DNA from 3 places in the Paenibacillus sp. FSL H8-0048 genome. Region 2 is predicted to be linked to each of the others. Evidence: riboswitches for the same ligand, from Rfam matches in the RefSeq annotation. Region 2 holds a riboswitch; each other region holds the start of a gene.
The links. A riboswitch is a leader RNA that binds a small molecule or an ion and turns the genes downstream of it on or off. The one in region 2 is predicted to bind cyclic di-GMP.
Positions count from the first base shown of each region.

Region 1: it holds a riboswitch for cyclic di-GMP, as region 2 does, so the genes downstream of both, NSU18_RS17155 (choice-of-anchor A family protein) here and NSU18_RS21415 (flagellar assembly protein A) in region 2, are expected to answer to the same signal.
Region 3: it holds a riboswitch for cyclic di-GMP, as region 2 does, so the genes downstream of both, NSU18_RS16315 (transglutaminase-like domain-containing protein) here and NSU18_RS21415 (flagellar assembly protein A) in region 2, are expected to answer to the same signal.

Region 1 is NZ_JBBODF010000001.1:4,045,984-4,050,183, reverse strand. Features, by position in the region: gene NSU18_RS17165 (ASCH domain-containing protein) at 212-634, shown strand; gene NSU18_RS17160 (hypothetical protein) at 1,011-1,388, opposite strand; cyclic di-GMP riboswitch class I at 2,137-2,229, shown strand; gene NSU18_RS17155 (choice-of-anchor A family protein) at 2,311-4,200, shown strand, end outside.
Region 2 is NZ_JBBODF010000001.1:4,980,193-4,984,392, forward strand. Features, by position in the region: gene NSU18_RS21415 (flagellar assembly protein A) at 1-1,603, opposite strand, end outside; cyclic di-GMP riboswitch class I at 1,684-1,776, opposite strand; gene biuH (biuret amidohydrolase) at 2,282-2,965, shown strand; gene NSU18_RS21425 (ABC transporter substrate-binding protein) at 2,991-4,004, shown strand; gene NSU18_RS21430 (ABC transporter ATP-binding protein) at 4,019-4,200, shown strand, end outside.
Region 3 is NZ_JBBODF010000001.1:3,852,772-3,856,971, reverse strand. Features, by position in the region: gene NSU18_RS16330 (glycosyltransferase family 2 protein) at 1-626, shown strand, start outside; gene NSU18_RS16325 (GtrA family protein) at 616-1,020, shown strand; gene NSU18_RS16320 (class D sortase) at 1,088-1,741, shown strand; cyclic di-GMP riboswitch class I at 1,869-1,950, shown strand; cyclic di-GMP riboswitch class I at 2,024-2,104, shown strand; gene NSU18_RS16315 (transglutaminase-like domain-containing protein) at 2,118-2,927, shown strand; rRNA gene NSU18_RS16310 (16S ribosomal RNA) at 3,298-4,200, shown strand, end outside.

The sequences.
Region 1 (4,200 bases), 930 kb from region 2:
TGGGACAGCCCCTTTTCTTGATCTTCAAACAGTTCAATATCAATTCTTCTAACCTGGACATGATTATATTTGACACCTAGCTTATATGTGGTATCCTCATTGAATAATTTTCATTTTTAATACCCCGTACTCTTGATCTAATTTGTTACCTATATTTTATCTGTCTTCCTTCTTAACTATTATTCTATCACCAGAGGAGGCAAGCTACATTATGAAATGCCTGACCATTCGCCAGCCGTGGGCCACGTTAATTGCGCTGGGAGAAAAACAAATCGAAACCCGGACCTGGCGGACTGCCTACCGGGGAGAGTTAGCCATTCATGCCGGGATGCAGGTGAATAAGGCGATCTGCCGGACGGAGCCGTATCAGTCGTTGCTGGCCCGTCATGGCTACACTGCGGACAATCTGCCAACCGGCAGGATCATTGCGGTCAGCCGCATTGCGGATTGCTGTGAGGTGACGCCGGAGCTGGCGCAGCAAGGCTGGCCGGACGGCAATGAATATATATTCGGCAATTATGCCGAAGGAAGGTATGCCTGGAAGCTGGAGGAGGTTGTTCCGCTGGTACATCCCATCCCTGCCAAGGGACGTCTGGGGTTCTGGGAATATCCTGTGCTGGAAGAGGAAATGTGAATTTTCTGACGGCATTGTTGAAGAAATAATGCTCCGGATTGGCTGTCAGCTGGTATAATTGGGATATTCGGCGGGGAATCTTCCTATATAAGTATATAAGGATAGTTGTGCTCTGAGGCGGTCTACCGCTGGAGAGGGGCAGGAATGCCGGGAAGGAGCGTATGCATAATAGATGGGAAGCCTTCTAATTGCATGGCTTTGTATGCTTTGTTTGTTTCTTGCGTTCAGGGATCAGGTAAGCCGTAGAATCCTGTACCCGGTAGCTGTGGTGGTTATATGCGGCACGCTCGGGTATTGGACGTTGTTAATGTAACCGCATCCGGGTGATCATTTAATGCAGAAGTCTGCCGCTTGCGGCAGGCTTCTTTTGTTAACCTTACTTCGAACCGCCGCCCTGCTCCGTCTTCTCCATACCCAGATATCTCCGCATATGCAGAGTGGCCTGGGCGGCAATCACATCATCCAGCAGCAGCATCCGCTCGTGATAACCTCTGCAGACGAATCTGGCTTCAACGCCCGCCTCCAGCCGCTGCTGTTCATAGACCTTCAGACCACGGGCGCGCATCCCGGCACGAATCTCCCGCAGATCGGCAGAAGCGGCATGGACGGCCCTCTGGATCACCTCCAGATAAGGCGCGGGCGTGCGCAGCTCTGAGGATATAGCAGAAGCATCGCGCTCAAAGGCGGATAGTATAAGCGGCAGCAAAATATAGGATTTGACCAGCAGGTTATCCTGACTCTCTGCTCTATGCATCTCTCTCAACCCCTCGAAGAGAACGTATATTCGCATTGTAACTCATTTTTCAAAAAATAATCAATGGGTTTAATAAATTACTCAAATAATGTGATTTTTTTCGCAATAAAATAAAACGAATTATTATATATTAAAATTGAAATAATAAAGATTGAAAAATAAATCAGCTCAAAGGAGAATGGCAATGAGTCATGAAGGAAGTCTCCGCCGTGGTTTGGTATTCGGGATTATTCTAAGTGTTCCGCTCTGGGTATCGATGATTGGCTGGGTTCAGCTGTTCGGGTCTGCCTAGGCGACATTTTTATTCAAAATATATGAATTCTATTAGCAGGTGTCGTCCTTATGGGCGGCACTTTTTTTCAGTTGAGATGCCTATAAATAGGTAAAATTGCTTTGAACAGGAGCAGATGATGAGTGGAGCTGGGCTGAGGGTGATGAAATAGGACAAATGCATCAAATTTTAATAATATAAATTGATACAATTGTAGAGAGAAGAGATAAACGGCTACAGCCGATTCTCTGATTTCTCGACTTTTTTCGTCAGCAGATAAACAAGAGACTCGCCCGTTAAGCCTTATGGTACAAGGGTTCAATAAGAAATCATTGCGAAAATAATTTCAAAAAATATACTGGGAATGGATTGACAATAGGGTGGGGGAGCGGATAAACTAAAATTAGTACAAAAGTAACAAATGTCATAGACTCAACCATGAATTTACATAAGCGAATCTCAATTTCATACCGAAATCATGTACAAACGCAAACCGTATCGAAAGAACGGGACGCAAAGTCAGGAATCTACTGTCTCTAAAGTTGAGGCTAGGGTCGTCCGGCCGCCGTGAAGCTAACCCTTCGTGGCGGTCTTTTTGTTGTTATAGTCGCGTGACAGATTCATAGAATAGTAACTAGGAGGTGTGGACTATTGAAAAAAAGAGTACGTAAAACAGCCGCCATCATTATGGCGGGCCTATTGACTTTATCCAGTGCCTTTACATGGGGGACGGATGTTAGAGCAGCTTCAGGGGTGCCGTATACGCCAACACCGGTTTTAGGAGTTGCAGGGAATTTTAATGCTTTTATTTTCGGGGATTTTGTGCAAGGCAATGATCAGATTGAAGGCCGCCTGGCAGCGGCAGGGAACATTACCCTCACCGGAGGCTACGGAGTAGCCAGAGCATACAGGGATGCTGCTCCGACGGATGTACTTGTGGCCGGTAAGGATTTTGTACATTCGGGCAGCGGAGAGATCTATGGAAATGTGGTATTTGGGAATAGCTTTACAGCCAATGAGCCTAGTGTCAGCATTAAAGGCGGGAAGAAAAATGCCAGCCCGATTGATTTTGCAGCCGAGCAGCAGATGCTGATCTCCCGATCCACAGAGTATGGAGCCTTAGCCGGCACGAATGAGATTGGCGATAATCATTATGGGCAGCTTACAATCAATGCACCGGATGCCTTCAATGTCGTTCATCTGGATGCCGCTACTCTGGCAAAAACGAATTACATCCAATTCAATATTGCCCCGAACGCAACGTTGATTATTAATATTAGCGGGTCTACAGTCAATGTGCCAAGTTTTGCAATGAATAATGGCAGGGCCAGTCAAGTATTGTTCAACTTTTACGAGGCTTCTGAGGTGAATATCGAGTATACGTCCTTCTACGGGACGATTCTCGCACCCAGAGCGGATATTCATTATAAGGGAGCAGAGCTGTACGGGACCCTGATTGCAAAATCTTTTAGCGGCGGTGTTGAGATGCACCTTGGAATGTACGAGGGAGAGGGGCCGCCGCCGAGTCCGACGCCGACCGTAACGCCGACACCCACAGTGACACCAACGCCGACGGTAACGCCAACACCCACAGTGAAACCAACACCAACGGTAACGCCGACACCCACAGTGAAACCAACGCCGATGGTAACACCAACACCAACAGTGACACCAACACCAACGGTAACGCCAACACCCACAGTGACACCAACGGTAACGCCAACACCTACAGTAAAACCAACACCGACTCCAACTGTGAAGCCTACACCGACTATAAAACCTTCACCTACACCTCTGTGCACCCCAACTCCAAAGCCAACCGTGAAGCCGACGCCAACGCCGACCGTGAAGCCGACGCCAACGCCGACTGTGAAGCCGACGCCAACGCCGACTGTGAAGCCGACACCAACGCCGACTGTGAAGCCGACGCCAACACCAACAGTGAAGCCGACGCCAACGCCGACTGTGAAGCCGACACCAACGCCGACTGTGAAGCCGACGCCAACGCCGACCGTGAAGCCGACGCCAACACCGACAGTGAAGCCGACGCCAACGCCGACAGTGAAGCCGACGCCAACGCCGACAGTGAAGCCGACGCCAACGCCGACCGTGAAGCCGACACCAACGCCAACAGTGAAGCCGACACCAACGCCGACAGTGAAGCCGACGCCAACGCCAACGGCAGTGCCAACACCGACGCCAACGGCAGTGCCAACACCGACGCCAACAGCAGTACCGACACCGACGCCAACGGCAGTGCCAACACCGACGCCAACGGCAGTGCCAACACCGACGCCGACAGCAGTACCGACACCAACGCCAACGGCAGTACCAACACCGACGCCGACAGCAGTACCAACACCGACGCCGACAGCAGAGCCGACACCAACGCCAACGGCAGTGCCAACACCGACGCCAACGGCAGGACCGACACCAACGCCGACAGCAGTGTCAACACCGACACCAACGGCAGTACCGACACCGACACCAACGGCAGAGCCAACACCGACGCCAACGGCAGTGCCAACACCGACGCCAACG
Region 2 (4,200 bases):
TGCCCTGCGACTGGGCAAGATTAATCACTGCATGCTCCTCCTGGAGCAGTTCAATCTCTTCGCCCAGCTTGAGGAGCAGCCTGGAGAAGCTGCTTAGGACACTATCCGTAATATATCCGGTGAATTGCCCCGGGTGGGTGAACACCTCAAGCATGTGCCGGAGCGGGTCTGTGCCTGAGCCGAACTCTCCGTTCATACGGCTCAGGGCAGCTTCAAGATCGCGGATCAGGCTATCGAGGTGGTTGTATTTATCCTCCAGCAGCAGCATGACCACCAGTCCGTAATTCACCGACTGCTGCCGGGACTCTACGTTCTTGGCAAGCTGGCGTGCCGCCTCGCGCAGTCCGTCCACTTCTATACGCAGCAGTCCTGCGAGGCTGTGCAGACGATGCTGCTGTACCCCGGCATATCCGGCGTACAGGCCGCTGCCGGTGACCTGGCCGCTAACATAAATACTGCCGGTCGCTATAATCGTAGATTGGCGGATATCGCCATAGACGTACACATTTCCCAGGGCTTCGATCCGTACAGATCCTTCCAGATCTCCCGGTACAATAATGTCGCCTGCGAACATAACGTCGCCCGCAGGCTCAGTCATCTCTCTGGTCAGCAGACAGACCGGAGGGAAGTCGCAGATCCGGACGCTGCCGCTTCCTCCGCAGATGCGGGGTCTGCCTGTGCGGTTGGCTACGATATTACCGCAGGGAAGGAGCTTGGCGTGATTACCGGCAGCGAAGTAGATATCCTGCGGCGGGGGAGGGGGCAGGACCCTTCCGTCTGTGCCGAGGCCGGGAATGCCTTCCTCCGGCGGCAGCTTGCGGGCGAAGACTTCACCTGCATAGGTGAAGGGGGCTCCCGGGAAACGGAGATACTCCAAGGGTTCCGCGGGCTTCTGAGCGGGGGCTTCCTGCCCCCCAAGCATTCTGTTCCCCTCCAGTGTATGCTCCGGCAGCTGGAATTCCAGCCGGGCCTCCTTGCCGGGCAGCGGGGCTCTTCCTTCAGCGATACATACGGGAAGATATGTAGGATTCGTAAGCTCCGCGTACAGGGCGGAAATGTTCAGGCTCTGCAGAATGAAACGGTTGTCCAGTGAGGAAATAATCTGTTCTATGGTGAGCGTGGACAGCAGCACCGCCGGGTTGGGCTGGGCACGGACGACCGTCTCGAAGGCGGCGGGACAGTTGACCAGATTCCAGGCGTACTTCTCTGCACGATATAAAGTGAAGTGGACCTTGAGCTTGTCAGGCGATACGGTGATTTCATACTGCGGCTTCTCGCAGATCTCCCAGGTAATATAATCTGCCTTGGTCACCTCAGTTGGCTCTGTAACGGTCTTCCAGTTGATCTTCAGGACAACAGGGTGGATCGCAGAAATACGGGCGGGAGCGCCTCCGGGGAGCGGGGGAGTAATGAATATCTGGTTGTCCTGCACGAGGATAATTCCATTCTTATCTCCAGTTGTCCCGTCAGAAGCTCGGCCCTCCACAGAGAATGAATCCAGGAGACCTTTACGTTCAAGCATCAGGGACTCTACGAATTCATATCGGCTTGGTTCGATATCCTGCTGCGGCATGGTTGTAACCTCACTTTTTCGTATGATCAATGGCAATTCGTACAGAAAAAGAACATCATCAAGCCCGGAAGTCTTATCTTCCTCCTGAACAGCTGGCTTAAGTGGTCTCTATTGGCAGCCTGGCAACCGTAAACGCGGATTCCGGCGTTCTTAGGCCCATAGCTTTGCGTCCTGCCCTTTCGGGGAGTTTGCCTTTAGAAATAGATCAATGATATACATCCTGTAGAGGCGATGAATTGTGATCGACTGCAATCGACAAAAAGAATCATAAATAGTTCTTATGCGTCATTAACTTCTGCAAACAAGCTTAATTCTAGTACTTAAAGAGCTATTTTTCAACTATATTATGCCTATTTATCAAAAAACTCGAAATATGCAGCTCTATTTCGACAAAAAAACTGGTTTCCCAGCGCTTACAGCTTATGGAAGGGGAATAGGAGAGGGATTGTGGGTATTCAACGGTTGGGACATCCTGGGCTTAGCAAAACCCGGAGTGTTCCTTTTTAATAAGCAGTATTGCGAGTGAATATGTTATGTATGTGTTAGTTATGTGAATTAACACAAACATTCAATGCATTATTTCGTAATAAAACCGAAGACATCCCAAATTCATTGTAATATAATCTAACTCATACCAAGGAAACGCGAATTAATGTTAACAAATATAACGTTAATAGAGATGACGGCATCAGGAGAGGAGCATAAACCATGCAAATTGCAGCAACACCTTACATCTGGCCTTATGACGGGGCGTTGGACCCGGCGAAGACAGCGCTGATGATTATCGACATGCAGACGGATTTTTGCGGCAAGGGCGGTTACGTCGAGAGAATGGGCTATGACCTCTCATTAACAGCGCGGGCGATTCAGCCCATTCAGCGCCTGCTGGCCCGTATCCGGGACATCGAAGGGTTCACCGTGATTCATACCCGCGAGGGGCATAAGCCGGATCTGTCGGATCTGCCGGCGAACAAGCGGTGGCGAAGCCGCCAGATCGGGGCTGAGATCGGCTCCGATGGACCGGCGGGACGAATCCTCGTACGGGGGGAACGCGGCTGGCAGATCATCGAGGAGCTGGCGCCTATTGCCGGAGAGTACATTATAGACAAGCCGGGCAAAGGCAGCTTTTATGCAACGGACCTGGACCTGATCTTGAAGAATAAAGGAATTACCCATCTGATTCTGACTGGAATTACTACGGATGTCTGTGTACACACCACGATGCGGGAGGCCAATGACCGGGGGTACGAGTGTCTGATTCTTGCAGATTGTACAGGAGCGACGGATGAAGCGAATCACCTGGCGGCACTGAGTATGGTTCAAATGCAGGGCGGGGTGTTCGGCAGTGTAAGTGATTCACAAGCGGTGCTGAAGGCGCTGGAGCAATACTAAATCATTCATAAACGGGGGAATTACCATGTGGAACAAGTCCAGAACGAAGGCGCTGATGCTGTTAACCTCGCTAATGCTGCTCCTGACCGCCTGCGGTAACCATACGGAAGCCGGGAAGGCCGAAGGACAAGGAGCGGAAGGCTCGGGCGAGCTGAAAAAGGTGGTGCTCCGGCTGAAATGGATTCACCAGGCGCAGTTTGCCGGCTTTTATACCGCAGTGGAAAAAGGCTTCTATAAAGAAGCGGGGCTGGATGTTGAGATCCGCCCGGGGGGCTCGGATTTCCCGGCTGTGCAGATGGTAGCTTCCGGCAGTGAGGAGTTCGGGGTTACCGGTGCCGACCAGGTCGTCATTGCCAGAGAAAAGGGCGTCCCGGTCAAAGCGTTGTCCGCAATCTACCGCAAAACCCCGTTCGTCATGTTCGCACTCAAAGAGTCGGGGATCAAGACAATGGAGGATCTTACCGGGCAAAAGGTGGGCATCAAGCTGGGCGGCAACGAAGAGCTGACCTTCCGTGCCATGGAGAAAAGCGCAGGCATTGACCCTTCGCAAATCGAAGAGATGCCGGTCAAATATGATCTGAGTCCGCTGTTAACCGGTCAGGTCAAGGCTTGGCCCGGATATGTCATTAATGAAGTGCTGGCTGTAGAGGAGCAGGGCAAGGAAGTGAATATTATCGATCCAAACGACTATGGCATCAATTTCTATGCCGATACCTTGTTCACCACGGAGTCTGTTATTAAGAAGGACCCGGAGATGGTCGCAAGCTTCGTGCAGGCCTCTATGCAGGGCTGGGATTATGCGGTCAAGCATCCGGAGGAGGCGGCAGAATTCGGTCTTAAGTATGGCGAGAAGCTGGATTTGAAGCATGAGGTCAATATGATGAAGGCCAGCATTCCGCTGCTTGATCCGGAGAAGCTCCCGCTGGGCTCGATGGACGAGGCATCTTGGGAGACACTGCAGAAGAATCTGGTCGAGCTGGGCTTTGTGAAAAATGAACAGGACATAGGCGGACTGTTCACCAACGAGTTTTTGAAATAAGGAGGGGCCTGATAATGACAACAGCGATCAAAGAACAGCTGGAGGCTGCCGCCGTGCAGCATCCCGGTACCCGGGAAACGATGCTCTCCCTGCGCAATTGCTCTCTGTCCTTCGGCAACGTGCCTGTGCTTAATCAGGTCAGCCTTGACGTATACCGCAATGAGTTCATTTCAATTCTTGGACCAAGCGGCTGCGG
Region 3 (4,200 bases), 1.1 Mb from region 2:
TCTATGCCAAGCGGCTGAAGCGCCACGGAGAGACCTTTTTCAAGAAGGTGACGGCCAAAATCTTTTACCGTCTGCTCAGCAGCATGACCAGTGTGGAGATTCCCACAGATACAGGGGATTTCCGGCTGATCGACCGCAAGGTCTGCGATGTGCTGCGCGGTCTGAAGGAGAAGAACCGTTATGTACGGGGGCTGGTGAGCTGGGTCGGCTTCCGGCAGACCATGGTGGAATATGTGCGGGAAGAACGCTATGCCGGGGAGACGAAATATCCGCTCAAAAAAATGATCCGCTTTGCGCTCGACGGAATCACCTCCTTCTCGCATAAGCCGCTCAAAATCGCCTCCTATGTCGGCTTCTTCCTGTCCTTTTCCAGCTTCATCTACCTGTTCCTGGTCTTATTCCAGAAGGTCTTCACCTCCTGGACCGTGCCGGGCTGGGCGTCCATCGTCGGGGTGAACCTGTTGTTTAACGGCATTGTGCTGATGCTGCTGGGCGTCATTGGCGAATACATCGGACGGATCTATGACGAATCGAAGGATAGACCGCTCTATATCGTGCGCGAGACCAGAGGCTACCCGGATACAGAGGCTGAAGACACCCGGAAGGAAAGTGATTATGCAAGATAAGGCTTGGCGCGCAGGCATGATTCAGTTTCTGAAATTTAATGCGGTGGGCCTGCTTAACACATTCATAGATTTTGCGGTATTTACCCTGCTGCATTCCCTGGGGATGCTTAACACTCCTGCACAGATTATTTCCTACAGTGCCGGGACGGCCAACAGCTTTTTCTGGAATAAGAAGGTGACCTTTAAGGGAAGAGACAGAGGCGGGGATGGCGGCTTTGACCGGATGCAGCTGGTGAGATTTATTGTCCTGAATCTGCTGGTGCTGGGCATTTCGGTGCTGCTGATTCATCTTCTGACGGACCGGCTGGGGATACAGGTACTGCTGGCCAAGGTGCTGGTTACCTTCATTACAGTGATCATTAATTTCTTTGGAAGCCGGAAATGGGTATTCTAAAGAGACAGCATATCTTCCCGGTATTCTGAGGAGGTAGCACTTATTCTATATTGCGGAGGCGATTGTCATGCGGAAGTTATCCTATTTGATTATACTTGCCGGGGTCCTGATTATGCTCTACCCCAAAGGAAGCGAATGGTACGAGGACGCTCAGCAGCAGAAGCTGCTGGAAGAGGCCGAACAGGCTTATAGTGAAATCGTTCCTTCGGCTACCGCTCCTGCCAGCCAGGATCTGAGCAAGCCTTATGCGGAAGTCACCCAGCTGCTGGCGGAAGAGTCTGGTGCAGAAGAGCCGGTACCCACTACAGCGCCCGAGATTGAAGTTGGAGGCAAGATCACCGCCATTATTGAAATCGACAAAATCGATCTGAAGCTTCCTGTACTGGAGGGCGCCACCAAGACCAATATGAAGCATGCTGCGGCGCATATGAAGGTGACGGCTCCGATTGGCGCGGTAGGCAATGCAGCGATTGCGGCACACCGGTCAAGAACGGCAGGGCGGCTGTTCAACAGACTGGATGAGGTCGGTAAAGGGGATACCATTACTGTTATTACAAGCGGCCAGGAATACAAGTATGTTGTATATGATGTATCTATTGTAGAGCCTACCGATATTTCGGTGCTGAAGGGAAAGGATGATGATAAGATTCTGACTCTTATTACCTGTGATCCGCTTGTCAACCCGACCCACAGACTTATAATTCATGCCAAGCTGACCTGAATCTATCAAGACAAGGCGATAAAGGTCGAAAAAAACATAAAATTTTAGTATATTTGTGGTGGAATCTAGCATTTTGGGTCTTGATAATAGATAGAGGTATGGTAAAATAGAACTATCAAAAGCTAATACACGATAACGGCAAACCTATCGAAAGGTAGGGACGCAAAGCTACAGGGCCTTCCCGTCATGGATGGCAGCCAGCTACCGAATGAAGAGGCTTTTTTTGTTTGTTTTAATTCAGAATCTGTCATTATGTGGTAGTAGATTGGACAGATAAAGCTTATACGATAACGGCAAACCTATCGAAAGGTAGGGACGCAAAGCTAAAGGGCCTTCCCGTAAGAATGGCAGCCAGCTACCGAAAGGAGTTTTATCCATGAAAAAGTTTTATTTAATGCTGATTACACTTTTTGTGATCGTCACTTCCGTGCAGACAGGCACTGCTCAAGCCGCTAATGCAGATTCAGGCTGGTTAAATGTTGGACAACTTGATCAAGGGGTCATCGGGGTTTCGTACGACGTTCCTAAGGACAAGAAGATGAAGCTCATGATTACCAAGGACAATAACAGCTATACTTACAACTTATACACCTCCAAGCCGAACGAGACGTTCCCGCTGCAACAAGGTAATGGCTCTTATAAGGTTTCCGTTCTTGAGAATACTACCGGCAACAAATATAAAGTGCTATCTTCCGAGACTGTATCTCTCTCCATGAGCAATGTGAATGCCGTATATTTGAGCTCCGTACAGAATGTAAAGTGGAGTTCTTCCGATAAATCCGTTCAAAAGGCAGCCCAGCTTACAAAGGGTCTGACTACAGATGCAGACAAAGTTAAGGCTATCTACAATTACATCGTAACTAACGTGAAATATGATTACTCTCTGGCTAACAGCGTAAGCACAGATTATATTCCGAACAACGATAACACGCTTGCTACCAACAAAGGGATCTGCTACGATTACGCATCCTTGTTCGCTACTATGCTCCGCAGTGAAGGGATTCCAACCAAATTGGTTATGGGGAATACAAGCTATGTAACTTCATACCATGCCTGGAACGAAGTGTTCCTGAACGGCAAATGGGTAACGATTGATACTACAGTTGATGCAGGTCTGGGCAAGAACACAGCATCAACAGAACTGGTCAAATCAGCAAGCAAATATACTGCAGCGAAATTCTACTAAAAATAGCTGTGAACTATAGCATTACCTGAGAATAACCCGCTTAATGATTAAGCGGGTTATTTTTATTTATATAAAGGTTGCTTTTTAATAGAAGGATAGGTTATTATAAATAAGCGTTGTTGGAGCGGCAAAGGAAATGAGAGATTACTTAAATAAGTGATTTCGAAAATAAAGCTTGCATTGCTCGGAAGAACGTGATATATTATAAGAGTTGCTGGTGACGCGGTAATCGTCGCTGACAACGAGCTTGATCTTTGAAAACTGAACAACGAGTGAGTATCTGGAGATCACTTCGGTGAGATCCAAAATTAGAGAATGTAACAATTCTCGTCAGATGTTTCAAAATGAGCAATCGCTCTTTCTAAATACCAATTTGGAGAGTTTGATCCTGGCTCAGGACGAACGCTGGCGGCGTGCCTAATACATGCAAGTCGAGCGGAGTTTGAGAGGAAGCTTGCTTCCTTTCAAACTTAGCGGCGGACGGGTGAGTAACACGTAGGCAACCTGCCCTCAAGCCTGGGATAACTACCGGAAACGGTAGCTAATACCGGATAATTTCTTTCTTCTCCTGAGGAGAGAATGAAAGGCGGAGCAATCTGCTGCTTGGGGATGGGCCTGCGGCGCATTAGCTAGTTGGTGGGGTAACGGCCCACCAAGGCGACGATGCGTAGCCGACCTGAGAGGGTGAACGGCCACACTGGGACTGAGACACGGCCCAGACTCCTACGGGAGGCAGCAGTAGGGAATCTTCCGCAATGGGCGCAAGCCTGACGGAGCAACGCCGCGTGAGTGATGAAGGTTTTCGGATCGTAAAGCTCTGTTGCCAGGGAAGAACGTCCGGTAGAGTAACTGCTGCCGGAGTGACGGTACCTGAGAAGAAAGCCCCGGCTAACTACGTGCCAGCAGCCGCGGTAATACGTAGGGGGCAAGCGTTGTCCGGAATTATTGGGCGTAAAGCGCGCGCAGGCGGTTATTTAAGTCTGGTGTTTAAACCTTGGGCTCAACCTGAGGTCGCACTGGAAACTGGGTGACTTGAGTACAGAAGAGGAAAGTGGAATTCCACGTGTAGCGGTGAAATGCGTAGATATGTGGAGGAACACCAGTGGCGAAGGCGACTTTCTGGGCTGTAACTGACGCTGAGGCGCGAAAGCGTGGGGAGCAAACAGGATTAGATACCCTGGTAGTCCACGCCGTAAACGATGAGTGCTAGGTGTTAGGGGTTTCGATACCCTTGGTGCCGAAGTTAACACAGTAAGCACTCCGCCTGGGGAGT